Regions from separate parts of the Streptomyces tubbatahanensis genome, predicted to be linked through region 4. Evidence: riboswitches for the same ligand, from Rfam matches in the RefSeq annotation. Region 4 holds a riboswitch; each other region holds the start of a gene.
What was found. Region 4 has a riboswitch for cobalamin ahead of MMF93_RS12245 (CbtB domain-containing protein). Riboswitches for the same ligand answer to the same signal wherever they lie in the genome.

Region 1: another riboswitch for cobalamin. It lies ahead of MMF93_RS09095 (ABC transporter substrate-binding protein); the one in region 4 lies ahead of MMF93_RS12245 (CbtB domain-containing protein).
Region 2: another riboswitch for cobalamin. It lies ahead of MMF93_RS22160 (ribonucleoside-diphosphate reductase subunit alpha); the one in region 4 lies ahead of MMF93_RS12245 (CbtB domain-containing protein).
Region 3: another riboswitch for cobalamin. It lies ahead of MMF93_RS07245 (cobalamin biosynthesis protein); the one in region 4 lies ahead of MMF93_RS12245 (CbtB domain-containing protein).

What each region holds. Positions count from the first base shown of each region.
Region 1 covers NZ_CP093846.1:2,107,838-2,113,523, reverse strand. The annotation lists gene MMF93_RS09105 (ABC transporter ATP-binding protein) at 1-268, opposite strand, end outside; gene MMF93_RS09100 (FecCD family ABC transporter permease) at 265-1,314, opposite strand; gene MMF93_RS09095 (ABC transporter substrate-binding protein) at 1,380-2,438, opposite strand; cobalamin riboswitch at 2,506-2,685, opposite strand; gene MMF93_RS09090 (DUF7873 family protein) at 3,176-3,907, opposite strand; gene MMF93_RS09085 (terpene synthase family protein) at 4,077-5,686, shown strand, end outside.
Region 2 covers NZ_CP093846.1:5,130,199-5,135,884, reverse strand. The annotation lists gene mctP (monocarboxylate uptake permease MctP) at 1-1,003, shown strand, start outside; gene MMF93_RS22165 (GNAT family N-acetyltransferase) at 1,179-1,676, shown strand; cobalamin riboswitch at 1,731-1,868, shown strand; gene MMF93_RS22160 (ribonucleoside-diphosphate reductase subunit alpha) at 1,981-4,434, shown strand; gene MMF93_RS22155 (ribonucleotide-diphosphate reductase subunit beta) at 4,434-5,459, shown strand; gene def (peptide deformylase) at 5,541-5,686, opposite strand, start outside.
Region 3 covers NZ_CP093846.1:1,671,232-1,676,917, forward strand. The annotation lists gene MMF93_RS07230 (alpha/beta hydrolase family protein) at 1-224, opposite strand, end outside; gene MMF93_RS07235 (inorganic phosphate transporter) at 512-1,843, shown strand; gene MMF93_RS07240 (hypothetical protein) at 1,926-2,138, shown strand; cobalamin riboswitch at 2,406-2,525, shown strand; gene MMF93_RS07245 (cobalamin biosynthesis protein) at 2,671-3,825, shown strand; gene MMF93_RS07250 (cobyric acid synthase) at 3,822-5,393, shown strand; gene MMF93_RS07255 (putative cobaltochelatase) at 5,568-5,686, shown strand, end outside.
Region 4 covers NZ_CP093846.1:2,844,389-2,850,074, forward strand. The annotation lists gene glxA (radical copper oxidase GlxA) at 1-823, shown strand, start outside; gene MMF93_RS12240 (glycoside hydrolase family 6 protein) at 870-1,958, opposite strand; cobalamin riboswitch at 2,139-2,263, shown strand; gene MMF93_RS12245 (CbtB domain-containing protein) at 2,297-2,524, shown strand; gene MMF93_RS12250 (CbtA family protein) at 2,547-3,320, shown strand; gene MMF93_RS12255 (HAD-IIA family hydrolase) at 3,365-4,144, opposite strand; gene MMF93_RS12260 (2-aminoethylphosphonate ABC transporter substrate-binding protein) at 4,306-5,382, opposite strand; gene MMF93_RS12265 (ABC transporter permease subunit) at 5,456-5,686, opposite strand, start outside.

The DNA of each region.
Region 1 (5,686 bases), 740 kb from region 4:
CGACACCCGTCTCGGCGTGCTGCTCGACCACCGCGACCCGCCGCGCCACGGCCTTGCGGCCGACCTCGCGCAGCGGCCTGCCGTCGAGGGCGACCACTCCGGAGGCGGTGGCCCTGATGCCGGCCAGCAGCCGCAGCAGCGTCGACTTGCCCGACCCGTTGGGGCCCAGCAGCCCCACGGTCTGCCCGGGGCACGGGTCCAGGCTCACCCCGTCGACGACGAGCCGTCCGCCGGCCCGCCACGAGACGTTCTGTGCGCTCAGGCTCACAGGCCCGCCCCCGCCGCGTCGTGGGTGCTGCGGCCGCGCCGCCCCCGGTGCAGGATCAGCACGAAAGCCGGCACGCCGAGCAGCGAGGTCGCCACTCCGACGGGCAGCTCGCGCGGGGCCAGCAGGGTGCGCGCCGCGGTGTCCACCCAGACCAGGAACACGGCGCCCAGCAGCGCGGTGACCGGCAGCAGCCGCCGGTGTGCGGGCCCGGTCAGTGCGCGCGCCGCGTGCGGCAGCACCAGCCCGACGAAGCCGATGGCGCCCGCCGAACTGACCAGGACGGCCGTCAGCAGTGCTGTCACCAGCAGCAGCGTCAGCCGCAGCCGCCGCACCCGCACACCCAGCGCGGCCGCCGCCTCGGGCCCGAAGGCGAAGGCGTCCAGCGCGTGGGCCCGCGCCAGGCACACCACCAGGGCGAGCGCCAGCGCCCCGCAGCCCACGGCCACCTCGCCCCAGCCCGCGGAACCGAGCGAGCCCAGCAGCCAGAACAGCACCCCGCGGGTCTGCTCGGCGTCGGCGGAGAGGAAGACGATCAGCGAGGTCAGCGCCGAGAAGAGCTGCATGGCGGCGATACCCGACAGCAGTACGCGGTCCGTCGTACCGCCCGAGGTGTGCGCGAGCAGCAGCACCAGCGCGAAGGAGAGGGCGGCGCCGGCGAAGGCGCCGGCCGACAGGGAGAGCGCCCCGCCGCCGACGCCGAGGACGACCACGCTCACCGCGCCCGTCGAGGCGCCGGAGGAGACGCCCAGCACGAACGGGTCGGCGAGCGGGTTGCGCAGCAAGGACTGGAGCACCGCACCGCACAGCCCGAGACCGGCACCGCACACGGCGGCCAGCAGCGCGCGCGGCAGCCGCAGTTCCCACACGATGCCCTCGCGGATCGGGGTGAGCCCGGCGTCCGCTCCGCCCAGCCGCGCGACGACGACGCGCCACACGTCGGCCACGCCGATCCCCGCCTGCCCGACGGTGATGACCAGCGCGACCGACACCGCGCAGGCCGCCACCCCGAGCACGCACACGACGGCGGTGCCCCGCCCGCTGCGCAGCGCGAGCGTCCACCGCCGGGAGCGCCCCGCACCTGGCGCGGCCGACCGCAGGATGGGCCCTGCGGTCACTTCGCGTGCTCCGTGAGGTGGAGGTCCCGCAGACCGCGTGCGACCTTCTCCACCCCCTCGACGGTGCGGATCGAGGGGTTCATCGCCGCCCCTGGCAGCAGCACGTACCGCTTGTGGCGCACCGCCGTCATGTGGCGGGTGACCGGGTCGGACTCCAGCTTCTCGATCTTGGCCTTCGCCGTCTCGGCGGTCTGGTTCTCGCGGGTCAGGTCGCCCAGCACGATGACGTCGGGGTCGCGGTCTGCCACGGCCTCCCAGCCGACCTGCGGCCACTCGTCGTGCGTGCCGGCGAAGGCGTTCTCGGCGCCGACCGCCCGCGTGATGACGCCCGGCGCCCCGCAGCAGCCGGCCACGTAGGGGGACTCGGAGTTGGCGAACCAGTACATGACGGAGGTGCCGTGCGCGTCCACGCCCTCCGTAGCCTTCCGCATCCTGGCCCGGAGGTCCGCGACGAGCCTTTCACCGCGCTCCTGGACACCGAACGCCTTCGCCAGGTCGCGGACCTCGCCGTAGACGGTGTCCATGGTCAGCGGCGCGCGGCGCGCTCCGTCGCCGTTCGACCCGGACTTCTTGGCGCAGTCGGCGGGGGAGAGGTAGGTGGGCACGCCCAGGCCGGCGAACTTCTCCCGCGGGGCGACCCCGCCCTTGTCGAGGGTGGCGGAGAACGAGGCGGTCACCAGGTCGGGTTCTTCGGAGAGCACCTTCTCCATGGCCGGGTAGCCGTCGGCCAGCCGCTCCACCTTCGCGTTCTCCTTCTCCAGCCCCTTCATCACCGGGTCGGTCCAGGTGCCGGTGCCCGCCATGCGGTCGGCGAGGCCGAGGGCCAGCAGGATCTCCGTCGAGCCCTGGTCGAGCGAGACGGCGCGCTGGGGGCGGTGCTTGAGGGCGACCTCGTGCCCGCAGTTGTGCAGGGTGCGCGGAGAGCCCGCTTGCCCGGCCTTGTCCGCGGCGGTTCCCGGCGGGGGCGCCGTTCCGCAGCCCGCGACGGCCGGCAGGAGGGTGAGGGCGAGGGCGGGAACCGCGGCCCGCAGGGCCCCACGGCGCGTTCGGCGCATGGCCAGCTGTGTCCTTCTCCGTCGTAAGGCTCAGTCGCGGAGCCCGGCGTGCCACCGCCTCCGAGGTCCCGGAGTGCGGGTGCCAGCAGGTTTTCGGACTCGGGACTCTCGGAGTGTGCGCCTTCCCAGGGACCGCGCCCCAGTGGCCTCGTGCACACCCCAGTCCCACACCGCTGCGCGTCAGCTCCGGATTCGCACCGGATTCCCTGACCCGTTCAAGGGTTTGACTGGCGGCTGCAACGTACCACGCGGTCAGCGGACCGGAGTCAGGGGGAGCTAGGGGGAGCTAGGGGGTGCTAGGGGGTGCTAGGGGGCGCTAGGGGGAGGAAGGGGGGAGAAGTGACAGAAGGGACCCCGGGGCTTTGCCCGGCCCCGGGGTCCTGGGTGCCGTTCGTTCGCACGTCCCCAGCGGTTGATGGGCGGATCGTTCGGCGATGTCCTCGCGTGGAGCCACTCCACCACGGCCGCACGAAGAACGGCCGGCCGGGTTCGAACCGGCGTCTCGAGGTCGTCACCGCCCCGGTTGCCGGACGATGAACGGCGATGCTGAGCGTGGAGCGAGAGGTTGAGACTGACCGGGGCCTGACTGTGGCAGTGCCGCCGGGGGTTCACACATCAGCTTCAGTTTCAGCTTTGCGCTCCTGGCGCACCCCGGGCGGCAAGAGTCTGAATCTTTGCCCGGGGAGTCTGAGGGTGTCGGTGCGCGCTCGGCACACCTGAGCGGTCAGGAGAAGTGCTCAGGAGAAGAGGTAGCCGAAGACGGCGTCTCCGACGCGCTGGTCGGTCACCTCCGTGGCGTTGGCCTCCTCGCGGGCGAACTTCACCGCGGCGGAGAGCTTCTCCAGCCGCTCCAGCAGCTCGTTGACGCGCCGCGCGGGAAGGGCGCCGGAGTACTTGACCGTCGTCCAGTACCCGACGGGGATGTCCTCGTAGTAGACCTCGACCTGGGCCGGGTGCTTCTCGGTGGCCTCCGCCTTCACGTGGTTGCGCGGCACCTTCTTGGTACGGACCGTACGGACCTGCTCGGTCTTCCACCAGTCCGTGGACGGGTCCCGCTCCCAGGCCTCCGCGCCGTCCAGCACGGGCAGCCTGCGCAGGAAGGTGCCCAGTTCGCCGAGCTGCTTCTCCAGGAAGAGCAGGTAGGAGACCGGCACCTCGGCGAGCACGGTGCGCCCGTCGACGGCGATGTCCGCGCGGGCCGTGAGGTTCGACCAGTCCTTCGTCGCCGTCACGTCGAACAGCCGCGTGAGGATCTTCGCCGTTTCCTTCAGCACATCCTCGGCCTTGACCTGCACCCGCGTCGACTCCGGCGGAAGCTGCTCGCCCTCTTCGTCCTTGGGCTGGTACGTACGCGAGATACCGGCGAGCATCTGCGGCTTCCCCAGCCCGTGCTGCGCCTGCGCCAGGTCCTGGGCCACCTTGGACTTGACGCCCTTCTCGACTGCGATGATCTGATTCAGCTTCGCCACGTTCGCGAACCTAGCAGCCCAACCTCCCCGCCCACCACGGGATTTGTTCGACAGCCTCGTCACGGCACTGTCCGCGCCGTGTCCCACGTCCGGGTGAAAAAGGATGTCGATCGCTTCGCCCCGGGTAGGCCAAGTCCGCCAGCCAATCGAGCGACTGGGGGACCGGACGTTGTCGCAACCCTTCGAACTGCCCGACTTCTACGTGCCGTACCCGGCCCGCCTCAACCCGCACCTGGAAGCGGCACGGGCCCACTCCCGCGAGTGGGCGGCGCGGCAGGGGATGCTGGAGGGCTCCGGGGTATGGGACACCGCGGACCTGGACGCGCACGACTACGCGCTGCTGTGCGCCTACACGCACCCGGACGCGAGCGAGGACGACCTGGCGCTGGTCACCGACTGGTACGTGTGGGTCTTCTTCTTCGACGACCACTTCCTGGAGATGTTCAAGCGCACCCAGGACCGCGCGGGCGGCAAGGCGTACCTGGACCGGCTCCCGCTGTTCATGCCGCTGGAGGACACCGCGGCGGTGCCCGAGGCCACCAACCCGGTCGAGGCCGGGCTGGCCGACCTGTGGGCGCGCACCGTGCCGTCGATGTCCCGTGACTGGCGCGCCCGGTTCGCCGTGAGCACCGAGAACCTGCTCAACGAGTCGCTGTGGGAGCTGTCCAACATCAACATCGGCCGGGTGCCGAACCCGGTCGAGTACATCGAGATGCGCCGCAAGGTCGGCGGCGCCCCCTGGTCGGCGGGGCTCGTGGAGTTCGCCGCGCACGCCGAGGTGCCCGCCGCCGTCGCGGGATCCCGCCCGCTGTGCGTGCTGCGCGACACCTTCTCCGACGCCGTCCACCTGCGCAACGACCTGTTCTCCTACGAGCGCGAGATCGGGGACGAGGGCGAGCTGTCCAACGGCGTCCTCGTCCTGGAGACGTTCCTGGACTGCACCACCCAGGAGTCGGCCGAGGCGGTCAACGACCTGCTGACCTCCCGCCTCCAGCAGTTCGAGCACACCGCACTGACCGAACTGCCCGCGCTCTGCGCCGACAAGGGCCTCGACCCGGCGGAGCAGGCCGCCGTCGCCGCGTACGTCAAGGGGCTCCAGGACTGGCAGTCCGGCGGCCACGAGTGGCACATGCGCTCCAGCCGCTACATGAACGGCGGCGCGGCCGCCGCCGGGGACACGGGCCCGGCAGCCGCCCGCCTGCCGTTCGTCCCCGAGGGTCTGGGCACCTCCGCGACGGACATCCTCGCCAGCATCGCGCGCACCGCCCCGCAGCGCGTCCGCTCCTTCACCCACGTACCGCACGAGCGCACGGGCCCCTCGGTGCTGCCCGCCTTCGAGATGCCCTTCACGCCTCAGCTCAGCCCCCACCTGGACGGCGCGCGCGAACGGGTCGTCACCTGGGCCCGCGCGATGGGGCTGCTGGACTGGCAGCCTGACGTGCCGGGCGGCCGGGTGTGGGACGAGGAGCTGATCCGCGACAACGACCTGCCGCTGTGCGCCGCCGGCATTCACCCCGACGCCACCCGGGACCAACTCGACCTCTCCTCCGCCTGGCTGGCCTGGGGCACGTGGGGCGACGACTACTATCCGGTCCGCTTCGGCCGCACCCGCGACCTGGCGGGCGCCAAGGAGTGCACCGAGCGCCTGTCGCTGTTCATGCCCGTCGAGGGCGAGCCCGCTCCGCCACCCGCCGGCCCGCTGGAGCGTTCGCTGGCCGACCTGTGGGCGCGCACGGCGGGCCCGATGTCCGTGGCCAAGCGCCGCCGCTTCCGCGCGGC
Region 2 (5,686 bases), 2.3 Mb from region 4:
GACCGGAAAACCGCGCGGGGAACTGGCCAGCGGCGAGAACGCCCAGTGGGCGTACGCCACGCTCGCCATCGGCTCCGCGCTCGCGCTGTTCATGTATCCGCACTCGATCACCGCGACGCTTTCCGGCAAGAACCGCAACGTGATCCGGCGCAACACCACGATTCTGCCGCTGTACTCGCTGATGCTCGGCTTCCTCGCGCTGCTGGGCTTCATGGCGATCGCCGCGGGCACCAAGGTGGACAACGGGCAGCTGGCCATTCCGCAGCTTTTCGAGGACATGTTCCCCGACTGGTTCACCGGTGTCGCCTTCGCCGCCATCGGGATCGGCGCGCTGGTGCCCGCCGCCATCATGTCCATCGCGGCGGCCAACCTGTTCACCCGCAACATCTACAAGGACTTCCTCAAGCCGGACGCGACAGCCGAGCAGGAGACCAAGGTCTCCAAGCTGGTCTCCCTGCTGGTGAAGGTCGGTGCCCTCGTCTTCGTCCTCGGCATGGACAAGACCGTGGCCATCAACTTCCAGCTGCTGGGCGGCATCTGGATCCTGCAGACCTTCCCCGCGCTCGTCGGCGGCCTGTTCACCCGCTGGTTCCACCGCTGGGCGCTGCTGGCGGGCTGGGCCGTCGGCATGGTGTACGGCACGCTGGCGGCGTACGGCGTGGCCAGCCCGACGCAGCAGCACTTCGGCGGCAGCAACGACGTGATCCCCGGCATCGGGGAGACGGGCTACATCGGTGTGACGGCGTTCGTGCTGAACGTGGCCGTGACCGTCGTCGGAACGGTCGTACTGCGCGCGCTGCGGGCCCCGGACGGCGTCGATGAGACCCGTCCCGAGGACTACACGGCCGACGCCACCGAGGCCGGTGACGGCGCCGCGCAGGCCGCCGGCAGCACGGCGCACGACTCCGGCGCGAGCCGCACCGGTCAGGGCCGCACCGACGAGGGCCGCACCGACGACGGCAAGGGCGAGGATCCCAGGGTGGAGGCCGGCGCGGCCAACTGACGTCCTCCCGCACCGGCGTACGCCACCGCCGACCGACACCCGTCCCGGGAAATTTCCGGGACGGGTGTCGGCGCGTCGGCGCATGATGGCGGCCATGGACTTCACGACGAGCACAGCCGGCGCCGCACCCGGGGCGACCGGAGCGAGCGGCCCGACCGGCACCGCGAAGGGGCCGTTGGGCATCACGGTCAGGGCGGCGCGGCCCGCGGAGTACGCGGCGGCCGGGGAGTTGGTCGCGCGTGCCTACCTCGACGGGGGGCTGCTGGACTTCGGCGAGGACGACCCGTATCTGACGACCCTGCGCGACGCCGCGGGCCGCGCCGCCCACGCGGACCTGCTGGTCGCCGAGGACGGCGCGGGCACGCTGGTCGGTTCGGTCACCTTCGTCGGAGCCCTGGGCCCCTACGCGGAGCGGGCGGGCGAGGGCGAAGGCGAGTTCCGGATGCTCGCCGTGGCCGAGCGCGCGCGGGGCCGCGGGGTGGGCGAGGCGCTGGTGACCGCGTGCGTGGAGCGGGCCCGCGCACTGGGCCTGCGCGGGCTGGTGCTGTCCACCCATCCGCGCATGGCCGCGGCGCACCGGCTCTACGAGCGGCTCGGCTTCGCCCGGACGCCCGAGCGCGACTGGTACCCGATCGAGGGAATGAGCCTGTGGACGTACGGCCTGACGCTGTGAGCCAACCACGGTAAGCACGACACAAGATATGGGGGTTCACGCCACAGCGGCCACAACATGTATGCTCCCTCACGGCCGTCGCCACTGACGCAGGGGAACCCGGTGCGAGTCCGGGACTGTCCCGCAACGGTGTGCGGAGCAGCTCAGCGCTGCCCCGCGAGTCCGATCACCTGCCGGCGGCGGCATCGAGGAACGTCCGGGTCTCGTGGACTGGGCCGGCGGACGGAGTGCGGCATGCCCGAACGCCTGCGCGCTCCCCGCGCCCCGCCCTGCCACGAGCACGAGCAGCGAGGGAGAGCACCGCGTGACCATCGCCCCCACCGCCCCGTCACCCAGCCAGGAGCAGCCGCCCGGCCAGGAGCGGCCCACCGGCGGGCCCACCGGACAGGACGGAACCGCTCCCGTACCCGGCGCGCAGGACGGCCCCGCCGCGGAACTGGGCGACACCCTCACCGCCCTGACCGCGGACCTGGCCGACGCCGACCCCGCCCCCGTGCTCGCTGCGGCGCTGCGCGGGCGCGCCCCCTCCGCGACCGCGGCCGACCTGCGGGACCTGGCCATCGAGGCCGCCGCGGGGTCCATCGGCGCGGACCCTTCGTACGCGCGGCTGGCCGCCCGGCTGCTCACACGCGCCATCCGCGAGGAGACCGCGGCCGAGGGCGTCACCTCCTTCTCCGCCTCGGTCGCGCTCGGCCACGCCCAGGGTTTGATCGCGGACCGCACGCACGCCTTCGTCGCGGCGCACGCCGCACACCTCGACGCGCTGGTCGACGAGGCGGTCGCGGACGGCGCCGACGACAGGTTCGGCTACTTCGGGCTGCGCACCGTCCACTCCCGCTACCTGCTGCGCCACCCCACCACCCGGCGCGCGATCGAGACCCCGCAGCACTTCTTCCTGCGCGTGGCCTGCGGGCTGGCGGCGGACGAGACGGCTGCGGCGCTCGCCGAGGTCGGCACCTTCTACCGGCTGCTGTGCTCCCTGGACTACCTGCCCTCCTCCCCCACGCTCTTCAACTCCGGCACCCGCCACCCCCAGATGTCCTCCTGCTACCTGCTGGACTCCCCCAAGGACGAACTGGACTCGCTCTACGAGCGCTACCACCAGGTGGCCAGGCTCTCCAAGCACGCGGGCGGCATCGGCCTGCCCTTCTCCCGCATCCGCTCGCGGGGCGCGCTGATCCGCGGCACCAACGGGCACTCGAACGGCATCGTGCCGTTCCTGCGGACCCTCGACGCCTCGGTCGCCGCGGTCAACCAGGGCGGCCGGCGCAAGGGAGCCGCCTGCGTCTACCTGGAGACCTGGCACGCGGACATCGAGGAGTTCCTCGAGCTGCGCGACAACACCGGTGAGGACGCGCGCCGCACCCACAACCTCAACCTGGCGCACTGGATCCCCGACGCGTTCATGCGCCGCGTCGAGGCGGACGAGGACTGGTCGCTCTTCTCCCCCTCCGACGTGCCCGAGCTGACCGACCTGTGGGGCGAGGAGTTCGACGCCGCCTACCGCGCGGCGGAGGCCGACGGGCGCGCCCTGAAGCAGGTGCCCGCACGGCAGCTGTACGGCGCGATGATGCGTACCCTCGCGCAGACCGGCAACGGCTGGATGACCTTCAAGGACACCTCCAACCGCACCGCCAACCAGACGGGCACCCCGGGCCGCGTCGTGCACTCCTCGAACCTGTGCACGGAGATCCTGGAGGTCACCGACGACGACCAGACCGCCGTGTGCAACCTGGGCTCCGTCAACCTGGCCGCGCACCTGGGCGAGGACGGGCTGATGGACTGGGAGCGGCTGGACGCCACCGTGCGTACGGCCGTCACCTTCCTCGACCGCGTGGTGGACATCAACTACTACCCGACCGAACAGGCCTCGGGGTCCAACTCCCGCTGGCGCCCCGTGGGCCTGGGCGTGATGGGGCTCCAGGACGTCTTCTTCCGGCTCGGGCTGCCGTTCGACTCGCCAGCGGCCCGCGAGCTGTCCACCAGGATCGCCGAGCGCATCATGCTCGCCGCCTACGAGACGTCCGCCGAACTGGCCGAACGCCACGGGCCGCTGCCCGACTGGGAGCTGACCCGCACCGCGCGCGGCACCCTCCACCCCGACCACTACCCCGAAGCGCGCGAGAGCCAGGCCTGGCCCGAGCGGTGGAGCGCCCTGCGCGCACGCATCGCCCGCACCGGCATGCGCAACTCCCTGCTGCTGGCCATCGCACCGACCGCGACCATCGCCTCCATCGCCGGCGTCTACGAGTGCATCGAGCCGCAGGTCTCCAACCTCTTCAAACGCGAGACGCTCAGCGGAGAGTTCCTCCAGGTGAACGCCTACCTGGTGGCGGAGCTCAAGCGGCACGGGCTGTGGGACGCGCGCGCCCGCGAGGCACTGCGTCAGGCGAACGGCTCCGTCCAGGACCTGGACTGGGTGCCCGAGCCCGTGCGCGCGCTCTACCGCACCGCCTGGGAGATCCCCCAGCGCGCCCTCATCGACATGGCCGCCGCCCGCACGCCCTACCTGGACCAGAGCCAGTCGCTGAACCTGTTCCTGTCCTCCCCCACCATCGGAAAGCTCAGCTCCATGTACGCCTACGCGTGGAAGAGCGGCATCAAGACCACGTACTACCTGCGCTCGCGCCCGGCGACCCGCATCGCGCAGGCGGCCGGGACCAGCGCCGTCCCCGTGCCCGCGCCCACCCCCGCGGCGGCCGACGAGGCCGTCGCCTGCTCCCTGGAAAACCCCGAGTCCTGCGAGGCCTGCCAGTAATGACCACACCAGCCGCCGACACCACGCCCCGCCTGCTCGACCCGGGCTTCGAGCTGACGCTGCGCCCCATGCGCTACCCGCACTTCTACGAGCGGTACCGCGACGCCATCAAGAACACCTGGACCGTCGAAGAGGTCGACCTGCACTCCGACGTCGCCGACCTGGCGAAGCTCTCGCCCGGCGAACAGCACATGATCAGCCGCCTGGTGGCGTTCTTCGCGACCGGCGACTCCATCGTCGCCAACAACCTCGTGCTCACCCTCTACAAGCACATCAACTCGCCCGAGGCGCGGCTCTATCTCTCCCGGCAGCTGTTCGAGGAGGCCGTCCACGTCCAGTTCTACCTGACGCTGCTCGACACCTACCTGCCCGACCACGACGAACGCGTCCAGGCGTTCGCCGCCGTGGAGAACATCCCCTCCATCCGCGAGAAGGCCGAGTTCTGCTTCCGGTGGATGGACAGCGTCGAGAACATCGACCAGCTGTCCTCGCAGGACGACCGGCGCCGCTTCCTGCTCAACCTGATCTGCTTCGCCGCCTGCATCGAGGGGCTCTTCTTCTACGGCGCGTTCGCCTACGTGTACTGGTTCCGCTCCCGCGGCCTGCTGCACGGCCTGGCCACCGGCACCAACTGGGTCTTCCGCGACGAGTCGATGCACATGTCCTTCGCCTTCGACGTCGTGGACACCGTGCGCGAGGAGGAGCCCGAACTCTTCGACGACGCGCTGCAGAAGCAGGTGGTGGCCATGCTGGACGAGGCCGTCGAGGCGGAGCTCCAGTTCGCGCGGGACCTGTGCGGGGAGGGGCTGCCCGGCATGAACACCGCCTCCATGCGCGCCTACCTCCAGGCCGTCGCCGACCAGCGGCTGCGCCGCCTCGGCTTCGCCGAACGCTACGGAGCCACCAACCCGTTCTCGTTCATGGAGCTCCAGAACGTGCAGGAGCTCACCAACTTCTTCGAGCGGCGGGCCTCCGCCTACCAGGTCGCCGTGGAGGGATCCGTCTCCCTCGACGACGACTTCTGAGCGGCCCGCTTCCCAGAAGCCGGGTGCGCGCCCACAGTCGCCGGGTGGGGCCAGGTGGCCCAGGCCCCACCCGGTACCCGGCTACGCGTCGTTGGGGACGGTCTCGTAGCGCGGGGTGCTCTCGGCCATCTGCCGCAGCACGTCCTTGCGCTCGCGCTTGGAGAGCCGGTCGATGTACAGGTATCCGTGCAGGTGATCGGTCTCGTGCTGGAGGCAGCGCGCGAAGT
Region 3 (5,686 bases), 1.2 Mb from region 4:
GGGAGCCCGGCGGCCAGCGAGCGGGTGACGGCGATCCGGCCGTCGTCGTGCGACTGTACGGTCAGCCTGGTGCCCTCGAACCCGGCGGTGGGCCTGCCGGCGGATTCACCGCGGGCACGCACGGGGCGCAGCGCGACGTCGGCGGCGTACCGTCCGGCCGCCAAAGCGGCCGCGCCGGTGCCGAGCACGGTGGTCGCGGCCAGTGCCGCGGTTCGCAGACGCATCCTCTCCAGGTTGACGCGAGACGCCGGGGCAAACCAGTGGGCCGGGCCGGGAGGGTGACGTCCGTGCGGGGTAACGGCGGGTGCCCGAGGGGGTGCGGTCGGTGCCGTCGGCGCCCTGGCCGGGGTGTCGTGTTGCACTGACAGACCCACCGGAACACGGTGTGACCTGGAACACACAAATGTCGTCAGGGGGTGACACCTCGACGCCCGCCCCAGTTCACCTTCTGTTCACTCGCCGTCCTTACGTTCACGGCGTTACTGCCCCTCGAACTGATTGTGCCTGGTGAATGGAACACATCACGCTTCTCATCGGGATCGTGATCGTCACGGCCTTGGTGTTCGACTTCACGAACGGCTTCCACGACACGGCCAACGCCATGGCCACCACCATCTCCACCGGGGCCCTGGCTCCCCGCGCGGCGGTGGCCATGTCCGCGGTCCTCAACCTCCTCGGCGCGTTCCTGTCCGTCGAGGTGGCCAAGACCATCTCCTCGGGAATCATCGATGAAGGTTCCGGCATCAAGCCCGAAGTGATCTTCGCCGGGCTGGTGGGCGCGATCATCTGGAACCTGCTGACCTGGCTCGCCGGACTCCCCTCCAGCTCCTCCCACGCGCTGATGGGCGGCCTGCTCGGGGCGACGGTCGCGGCGGTCGGCACGGGCGCGGTCAACGGCGACGTCGTCGTCATGAAGGTGCTCATCCCCGCGCTCGCCGCACCGCTGGTCGCCGGCGTCGCCTCCGTGTGCGCCACCCGGGTCACCTACCGCCTCGCCCGCAACGCCGACGAGGGGCAGACCGCCAAGGGCTACCGCGCCGGGCAGATCACCTCCGCCGCGCTGGTCTCCCTGGCGCACGGCACCAACGACGCGCAGAAGACCATGGGCGTCATCACCCTCGCGCTGGTCACCGGCGGCGCCCTGGCCCCCGGCTCGAACCCGCCCGTGTGGGTCATCGCCTCGGCGGGCATGGCCATCGCGCTGGGCACCTACCTGGGCGGGTGGCGCATCATCCGCACCATGGGCAAGGGCATCACCGACATCCAGCCCCCGCAGGGCTTCGCCGCCCAGACGAGCGCGGCGGCCACCATCCTGGCCTCCTCGCACATCGGCTTCTCCCTCTCGACCACCCACGTGTGCTCCGGCGCCGTGATGGGCTCGGGACTCGGCCGCAAGGGCGGCGTGGTCCGCTGGGGCACGGCGGGCCGCATGGTCGTCGGCTGGGCGCTCACCCTCCCGGCGGCAGGGCTCGTCGCGGCGGGCGCCGCGCTGCTGGCCGAGCAGGGCGACTGGGGCGTCGCGGCGGTCGCCGTCCTCACCCTGGCGATCTGCGGCGCCATCTGGGTCCGCTCCCGCCGCACACCGGTGGACCACACCAACGTCAACGAGGTCGAGCCCGCGACGGAGGCCGCCATGCCGGCGCCGTCCCCGGAGCCGGAGCCGGAGCCCGCGGGGGTGGTCACCACCGCCGTACGCGCCGTCTCCCCTCCCCCGGCCCCGGCGGGCGTGGGCGCGGGATCCGCCGCGTCGGCCGCCTCCCTGCCGGACGCGGGCGAGCAGCTCCCCGGTGAACCACCCGCTGCCGCCCCGAGCCGCCCCGCCTCCGCTGGCAGCATCTCCTGAGCCCCGAACAGGGCAGTAGCCCCTCGAACTGGGCAGCACTCCGAGCCCGCCGGCCGGGCCTCCGGCCAGAAAGAGTGACCGCATGAACATCGACTGGGCCGCCCTCGGCCAGGTCTTCGGCGTCAGCCTGCTGGCGACCGTCGGACTCGTCGGCGTCTTCACCCTCGGCATCGTCACCAACTCCCCGCGCACCGGCGGTGCCGGACCCACCACGCTCGCCCGCACCGGCGCGTACGCCTGCTACGCGCTGTGCCTGGCGGCGGTGGCGTACGGCATCTACCTGATCGCGGCGTAACCCCTCCTCCCCCCCCCCCCCCCCCCCCCCCCCCCAGACCTGCCCCGGCCCGCCCCGGCCCGCCCCGAAATCCGGCACACCGATCCGCTCCGAGCGCCCCCGGGAATCAGCGCCGGGGGCGCTTCGCTTCGGGCGCCGCCCCGGCGCCGGCGGCGGGCCGACGACGTGGGCGTGGGGGATCACACACTCTCCCGTCGCAGGTCAAGGGCGAGTTGACGGGGTCAGTCGGGCGTGGTGGACTGCCGGTGCCCAAACGGCGGCATGGAGAGGAAGCCGGTGCGAATCCGGCGCGGTCCCGCCACTGTCACCGGGGAGCGCCATCCCAGCGACGCCACGGCCCCTGCGGGCTGGAAGGCGGGGTGGCGCGGATCCGGGAGCCAGGAGACTCTCGCCGCCGGTCGAGTCGAGCCAGGGCGAGGACCCTGAGTGAGGACACCGCCATGCGTGGCCGCGCTGCCGTATGCGCCCCCTGCGGGGCAGAACCCTCCGTCGTCGTGGATGTGTGCGCCGGGCCCCTCGCGTGAAGCGGACCGTGGGCGTCCAGGCCGGTGGGGCCGTCGCCGGATTCCTCATCGACGCGCTGCTCGGCGATCCGCGACGCGGCCACCCCGTCGCGGCCTTCGGCCGGGCCGCGGGCGCACTGGAGCGACGGATGTGGCGCGACCACCGCGGCGTGGGAGCGCTGTACGTGGCGCTGTGCGCGGGCGGCGCGCTCGCGGTGGGACACGTGAGCACGGCTGCGGCGGCCCCCGCAGCCGGCAGGGGCGCGGGCACACTCGCCGAGCCCGGCGCGGGCGCGCTCTCCGGGGTCGACGCGGGCAGCGAGTCGCGGGCGGCAGGGGGGTCGACGGTTCGGGCCGTCGTGGTGACTGCCGCCGCCACGTGGGCCGTGCTCGGTGGTACGTCCCTCACGCGGGAGGCGCGCGCCGTGGCCGCGGCGCTGGAGGCCGGTGATCTCGAGCTGGCCCGCGAGCGGCTGCCCGCGCTGTGCGGCCGCGATCCGCAGGGGCTCGACGCGCAGGGCGTGGCGCGCGCGGTCGTCGAGTCCGTCGCGGAGAACACCTCGGACGCCGTGGTCGGCGCCCTGGTGTGGGGGGCGTTGGCGGGCGTGCCCGGGATGCTGGGTTTCCGGGCGGTCAACACGCTGGACGCGATGGTCGGTCACCGCTCGCCGCGCCACCGCAGGTTCGGCTGGGCCGCCGCCCGGCTGGACGACGCCGCGGGCTGGCCGGGGGCGCGGCTGACCGCCGTGCTGGCCGCCGTGGCCGGGCCGAACCCGCGCGGCGCGCTGCGCGCGTGGCGGTCGGACGCGCACCGGCATCCGAGCCCCAACGCGGGTCCGGTCGAGGCGTCGTTCGCCGGGGCGCTCGGTGTGCGGCTCGGCGGGACGCTCTCCTACGGCGGGCGCGTCGAGCACCGTCCCGTCCTCAACGGGCCCGGCGCTCGGGCGCGGACGGCCGACATCGAGCGGGCGGTGCGGTTGTCCCGCCGCGTCGGCGTGCTGGCGCTGGCGGTCTGCTGCGCGGTCGGTGCGGCGCGAGGCACGGTCGACGCGGCACGAGGCACGGTCGACGCGGCACGAGGCACGGTCGACGCGGCACGAGGCACGGTCGGCGCGGCACGAGGCGGGGCGAGTGGGACGACGCGGCGCCCCCGGGGCGCCGGGAGCGCGGGAGGCGCACGGTGAACGATGGGGGCGGACTGCTGGTCGCGGGGACGACCTCGGACGCGGGCAAGAGCGTGGTGACGGCGGGCATCTGCCGCTGGCTGGCCCGCAAGGGGCTGCGCGTGGCGCCGTTCAAGGCGCAGAACATGTCGCTGAACTCCTACGTCACGCTCGACGGCGCCGAGATCGGCCGGGCGCAGGCCATGCAGGCGGCGGCGGCCCGCACGGAGCCGAGCGCGCTGATGAACCCGGTGCTGTTGAAGCCGGGCGGCGACCGCACCAGCCAGGTCGTGCTGCTGGGCAAGCCGGTGGGCGAGATGTCAGCGCAGGGCTACTTCGGCCGGCACACAGGCGAGGGCCGGGGCGTGCGGTTCGGGCGGCGCGAGGAGCTGCTGGAGACGGTGGCGGGCTGCCTGGAGGAGCTGCGGCGTACCCATGACGCGGTCGTCTGCGAGGGCGCGGGCAGTCCGGCCGAGATCAACCTGCGGCGCAGCGACATCGTCAACATGGGCCTGGCACGGGCGTGCCGGCTGCCGGTCGTGGTGGTCGGCGACATCGACAGGGGCGGCGTCTTCGCCTCCTTGTTCGGTACGACGGCGCTGCTGGCCCCCGAGGACCAGGAGCTGGTCGCAGGCTACCTGGTGAACAAGTTCCGCGGCGATGTGACCCTGCTTGAGCCGGGTCTGGAGATGCTGCGCGGCCTGACGGGACGGCCGACGCTCGGGGTGCTGCCGTTCCGGCACGGTCTGGGCATCGACGAGGAGGACGGCCTGCGGGTCTCCCTGCGGGGCGCTGTACGGGACTCCTCCGTCGCGGCTCCGCACGGTGCCGACGTGCTGCGGGTCGCGGTGCTCGCGGTGCCGCTGATGTCGAACTTCACCGACGTGGACGCGCTGGCGGCCGAGCCGGGCGTGGTGGTGCGCTTCTGCGACCGTGCGGAGGAGCTGGCCGACGCCGATCTGGTCGTCGTACCCGGCACGCGCGGGACGGTCGGGGCGCTGGAGTGGCTGCGCGAGCGCGGCCTGGCGGACGCGGTGGCGCGGCGGGCCGCCGAGGGGCGCCCTGTGCTGGGCATCTGCGGCGGCTACCAGCTGCTCGGCGAGCGGATCGAGGACGAGGTCGAGTCGCGTGCGGGCGTGGTCGACGGGCTCGGACTGCTGCCTGTTCGGGTGCGGTTCGCCCACGGCAAGACCCTCGCCCGTCCGCACGGCACGGCGCTGGGCGAGCCGGTGGAGGGCTACGAGATCCACCACGGCGTGGCCGATGTGCACGGCGGTGAGGGCTTTTTCCGCTCGGCGGGCGGCGGGGAGCTGGACGGGTGCCGGGTGGGGGCCGTGTGGGGCACCCACTGGCACGGTTCGCTGGAGTCGGACGGCTTCCGCCGCGCCTTCCTGCGCCGGGTCGCCGCCGACGCGGGCCGCGCCTTCGAGCCCGCGCCCGACACCCGGTTCGCCGCCCTGCGCGAGGAACAGCTCGACCGGCTGGGCGATCTGATCGAGGAGCACGCGGACACGGCGGCGCTGCTGCGCCTCATCGAGGAGGGCGTGCCGGAGGGGTTGCCCTTCGTGCCGCCGGGGGCGCCGCCGTGAAGGCTCCGCAGTCTTGGAACCCCCACATCGGTGGGGAGCACAGTGCCCGAACCGCTGTCGAGTGCGCGGTGCCCGGATCACCCCCGCGACGGCGAGGAGCAGGAGCTCCACACTCGCGGTCGCCTGCCCGTGAGCCCGACCTGTTCGATCTAAGCCACTCGAAGGAGTGACCGCGTGACGCCTCCCTATCCCTTCACAGCCCTCGTCGGCCAAGCCGACTTGCAGCTTTCCCTCCTGCTCAACGCCGTCTCCCCCGCCATTGGCGGCGTCCTGGTGCGCGGCGAGAAAGGCAC
Region 4 (5,686 bases):
GATGTCCGTGCCGCTGCCGCCCACCCAGTCGCGGAAGTTCATGGTGCAGGGCGGTGGCGGTGTCGGCGAGTCCCCCACGTCGACTTCCAAGACCCGCATCGTCGACCTCAAGGACGAGAAGCCCCGCTTCCGTGACGGCCCCGACCTCTACGACAAGGTCCGCTACCCCAGCAGCGTCATCCTGCCCGACGACACGGTGCTGACCACCAACGGCTCGGGCCAGTACCGCGGCAAGAGCGACAGCAACGTGCTCAAGGCCGCGCTCTACGACCCGAAGGCCAACGCGTACGAGGAGGCCGCCGCGCCCCTCGTCGGCCGCAACTACCACTCGGGCGGCCTGCTGCTGCCGGATGGCCGCGTGATGACCTTCGGTTCCGACTCGCTCTACGCCGACAAGGCCAACACCAAGCCGGGCCAGTTCGACCAGCGCATCGAGATCTACACGCCCCCCTACCTGCACAAGGGCAAGAAGCAGCCCGACCTCGGGGACGTCGGGGGCAGCCGCAGAACGGTGGAGGTCGGCGACCGCGTCTCCTTCCGGAGCGAGGACGCCGACTCGCTCAGCAAGCTCCGCCTCGTGCGGCCCGGGTCGTTCACGCACGTGACGAACGTGGAGCAGTCGTCGGTCGCGCTGAAGATGACCAGGTCGGGCGACGGCAAGGTGACGACGACCATCCCCGACGATCCGTCTCTGGTCACCCCGGGATGGTGGATGGTCTTCGCCGTGGACGACGACGGGATCCCCTCCAAGGCGCGCTGGATCAAGGTGGAAGTGGACCCGACCGCCGCGCACGCCACGGTCACAGGCCAGGATCCGGAGTAGGCGGCGCGGCCTCCCTGGGTCAGTCCCTGGCGTTGCGGGCCAGCGGTCACTCCTTGGCGTTGCGGGCCAGCTGGAGGGCGTAGGCCGGCCACCACCGGCCGGCCGCGGGCCCGCCCTTGCACTCGCCGTCGGACTCGCCCGGGCGCTTGATCCACAGGTAGGCGTCCACCAGCTCATGGCCCGTCTTGACCGTCGGCGCCTCGCCCAGGGCGCGGCCCGGCGGGTTGCACCACGCCTCCTCGTCCGCGTGCGCGCCCTCCAGTGGTCCGTTGCCGTTGCGGCTGGTGTCGATGACGAAGGGCTTGTTGCCGACCTTGGGGGACAGCTGCTTGCCGTAGGCGATGTTCGAGGCCGTCGTCTGGTAGTTGGACACGTTCAGCGAGAAGCCGTCGGCCTCGGCGATGCCCGCCCGGTTCAGCGGCTCGACGAGGGCGCCGGCGTCGCGTATCCAGTCGGGGTTGCCCGCGTCGAGGTAGACCGTGGTGCCGGGCAGGCGCTTGAGGGCGGTGACGGCCTCGGCCAGCAGCCGGTAGCGCTCGTCGTGGAACGCGGCCGGGGTGCAGCCCTCGGCCACCACGTGGGCGAGGGCGTCCGGTTCGACGATCACCGTGGCGGCTCTGTCACCGATGCCGGCGACGACGGCGTCCAGCCACGTGCGGTAGGCCGCCGCGTCCTTCGCGCCGCCCTTGCTGTACTGCCCGCAGTCGCGGTGGGGCACGTTGTAGAGGACGAGCAGCGCGCCGCGGTCCGCCTCGGCGGCGGCCTTGGTGACCCGTTCGGTCTGGCGGCGCGGCTCTTCGGTGCCGATCCACTCCGCCACCGGCTGCGCGGCGATCTTCTTCATCCCGGCGGCCTCGGCCGCCTTCCCGTCCCGCTCGTAGGCGGCGGCCTGGCGTGCGGCGTTCGACTCCGGGTCCACCCAGTAGGGCGCCTGGGACCTGGGGCGCTGCTCGATGGTGGGCGAGGGCTTCGAGGAGCCGGAGTCGCCGCCGCGCCCGTCGCTGGAGGAGCAGCCCGCCAGCAGCAGTGCCGCGCCGGCGAGCGCAGCGGCCACTGCCCGCGCACCGCGCCGGGTGGCGGCGCCACGCCGGACGCGCGTCCCACGCGGCGGCCGGCGACCGTGACTGCCGTACATCCACTCCCCCTTGGTCCCCCGGTTCGTCGCCTCATCGTGCCACAGGGGTCACCGCCCGCAGTTGGCCTGTGGATAACTCAACAGCCGGGCAGGAACCGCTGGTTGCCCGCACGGTCGCCACGGGGTGTGACGGAGCCCTTATTGACAGTGCACATGCGGGCTGGGAGCCTCCTGAGCGGCAAAACTACCGAGGCGACAGTGCGCAGGAACCCGGTGCGACTCCGGGACGGTCCCGCCACTGTGTCCGTACGCGGCGAAGCGCGCCCGTACGGGAGTCAGGAACTGACCTGTCGCCTGACCACCGATGGGGCGTGGAAACCCCAGAAGGAGGCATGCGGATGTCCCCGCACACCGTCGGCACGGCCACCGCGCCCGAGGCCGCCGCCGCGCACCCGGCGACGGTCAGGACCCGGGACTGGCTCATCGTGGCCGCCGCCGCGATCGTCGCACTGCTCGCGCTCTACGCCGTCTTCGTCGACAACGGCAACCTCGTCTCGGCCACCGGCTCGTACCTGCACGAGTTCTCCCACGACGGCCGCCATCTGTTCGGCGCCCCCTGCCACTGACGAGACGGGGGTACCGCTTCTCATGTCCGTCTCCGCTCAGACGACTCCCTATCCCCTGCTGCCCCTGCTCGGCCGCGGCCTCGCGGCCGGCGGGCTCGCCGGGCTCGCCTCGGGGCTGTTCTCCCTCGTGCTGGCCGAACCGCTGATGGACCGCGCGATCCGGCTGGAGGAGCAGCGCTCGGCCACCGAGGCCGCCGGGCACGCGGGCCACGCCCACTCCCACGCCGGCGAGGCGGAGGAGCTCTTCAGCCGGGGCACCCAGCACCTGGGGCTCCTGGTGACCGCCGTGGTGGCGGGGCTGGCGATCGGCGTGTTCTTCACGGTCGCCTACGCGCTCGTCCACCGGGCCGCGCCCCCGGGCGACGGCCGCGGCTGGCAGCGCTCCATGGGGGTGGCGGGGGCCGGGTTGCTCGCCCTGTCTCTGCTGCCCGCGCTCCGCTACCCGGCCAACCCGCCGGGGGTGGGCGACGGCGGCACCGTCACCGAACGGCAGGCGCTGTGGCTGGCCGCGCTCGTCATCGGCGTGCTCGGCATGGTGCTCGCCCACCAGGTGCACCTGCGGCTCGGCCGCTCGGGACGGGGGCTGCCCGTGCGCCAGTCGGCGGCGGCCGCCGCGGTGGTCGCCACCTTGGCCGCGCTCTTCCTGCTGCCGGACAACCCCGACGCCGTACCGGTGCCGGCCACCCTGCTGTGGGACTTCCGCGTGCTGTCGCTGGGCGCGCATCTGGTGCTGTGGGGTGTTCTCGGCGCCCTGTTCGCGGCCCCGCTGCCCCGGCGGCGCCCGGGCAGCGTGTGACGGACCGGCGGGGCACCGCTCGCCCCGTGGTGCCCCGCCGGTTCTCAGACCCGCTCGACCAGGTCCGCGATCGAGTTGACGACGCTGGAGGCCCGGAACGGGTACCGCTCGATCTCGTCGGGCCGGGTCAGCCCCGTCAGCACGAGGAAGGTCTCCAGGCCCGCCTCCATGCCGGCGCGGACGTCGGTGTCCATGCGGTCGCCGATCATGGCGCTGGTCTCAGAGTGGGCACCGATCGCGTTGAGCCCGGCCCGCATCATCAGCGGGTTGGGCTTGCCGACGAAGTAGGGGTGCGCTCCCGTCGCCTTGGTGATGAGCGCGGCCACGGATCCGGTGGCGGGCAGTGCGCCCTCCGCCGAGGGGCCGGTCTCGTCGGGGTTGGTGGCGATGAACCGCGCCCCGTCGTTGATCAGCCGGATGGCGCGGGTGAGGGCCTCGAAGCTGTAGGTGCGGGTCTCCCCCAGTACCACGTAGTCGGGGTCGGCGTCGGAGAGCACGTACCCGATGTCGTGCAGCGCCGTGGTCAGCCCGGCCTCTCCTATCACGTAGGCGGTGCCGCCGGGCCGCTGGTCGTCGAGGAACTGCGCGGTGGCCAGTGCCGAGGTCCAGATGTTCTCCGTCGGCACGTCGAGGCCGATGCGGGCCAGCCGCGCGTGCAGGTCCCTCGGGGTGTACATCGAGTTGTTGGTGAGCACCAGGAACGGACGCCCCGACTCCTTGAGCCGCTTGATGAAGGAGTCGGCGCCGGGGACCGGGATCCCCTCGTGCATCAGCACACCGTCCATGTCGGTGAGCCAGGACTCGATGGGCTTGCGCTCTGCCACGGGTGGGCTCCTGCCGGGTCGTGGTGGTCAGGGCGGCGGTGTGGGACGTACCACGGTGTACGGGAACCGGCCGCCGCGCTCAGCGTAACCGCAGCGGCCGGTGCAGGTCAGCCGTGACCTTCACGCGGTGGTCAGGGGCGCTGTGGCGGCGCGGCTCGCCGTCAGCTGCCGGTGGCCCGCTTCCAGCCGGAGAGGTAGGAGTCGAGGTCGCCTGCCACCTCCTCCCAGTCCGGGCGGAAGACCTCGACCCCCTTCATCAGCGCTGCCAGCTCCTCGGCCTGGTCGTCCCGCGCCTCGATGTCGTCGCGCACGGTGAAGCCGCCGCCGACGGAGGAGACCTCGCGCTGGGGCCGCTCGCCGAGGAGGAAGTCCAGCAGCTTCTCGCCGTTCTCCGTGTGCGGGCCGCCCTTGACCAGGCCCGCCGTGTAGGGCAACGCGAACGTGGTGGGCTTGGCGCCCTTCTTCGCGGCGGGGAAGAAGATGCCGAGGTGCGGCATGGTCTCGGCCTGCGCGTAGTTCATCTGCACGTCGCCGTTGGCGACCAGCAGCTCCCCCTTGTCCACTTTCGGGGCGAGCTTGCTGGTCGAGGAGGAGGGGCCGACGTTGTTCTTCTGGAGCGCGCCCAGGTAGTCCATCGCCCGCTTCCGGTCGCCGAAGTCGTGGATCGCCTTGATGAGCAGCGCCGTCCCGTCACCGGCCACGCCCGGTGTCGAGTACTGCAGCTTGCCCTCGTATTTCTTCGACAGCAGCTCGTCCCAGGTCTCGGGCGGCTTCGGCAGCTTCTCGGTGTTGTGGATGAACCCGAAGTAGTTGTTGACCAGGGGCGTGTAGTGGCCGTCGGCAGGGCGCTCCGACTCGGGGATGTGCGCGGCGCCCTCGGGCGCGTACCCGCGCAGCAGGCCCTTGCTGTCGGCCTGCTGGATGAACGGGGGGAGGGTGACCAGGACGTCCGCCTGGGTGTTGTTCTTCTCCCGTTCGGTGCGCTGCACCATCTCGCCGGAGCCGCCCTCGACGTACTTGACCGTGATACCGGTCTCGCGCTCGAACGCCTCGAACTGCTCGTCGTACCAGCCGTTGCCCCTCTCGCCCTTGAGGCCGTCGGCGCTGTAGACGGTGACGACCTTGTCGTCGCCCGCTGCGGCCGACCCCGTGCCCCCGCAACCGGAGAGCGTCAGCGCGGTCAGCGGCAGCACGAGCACCGCCGGGGCGTACCGGGACAAGCGGATGTGCGGGGACATGGGCATGCGCACCTTTCGAAGAGCGGAGAGACAGCGGGGCGAGGCTCGGGAGGCCGACGGGACCTGCCGGTCCTCAGCGGTAGGAGGCCCTCGTACGGATACGGGAGACGGCGAGGAGCACCAGCGAGGTGGCCGCCATCAGCACCACCGCGAGCGCGGAGCCGGTGAAGAGGGAGCCCCGGTCGGTGGCGGCGAAGATCTGCACGGGCAGCGGCATCCAGTCGGGCGGGTAGAGCATCATCGTGGCGCTCAGCTCCCCCATCGACAGGGCGAAGCACAGCCCGGCCGCCGCCGTCAGCGACGG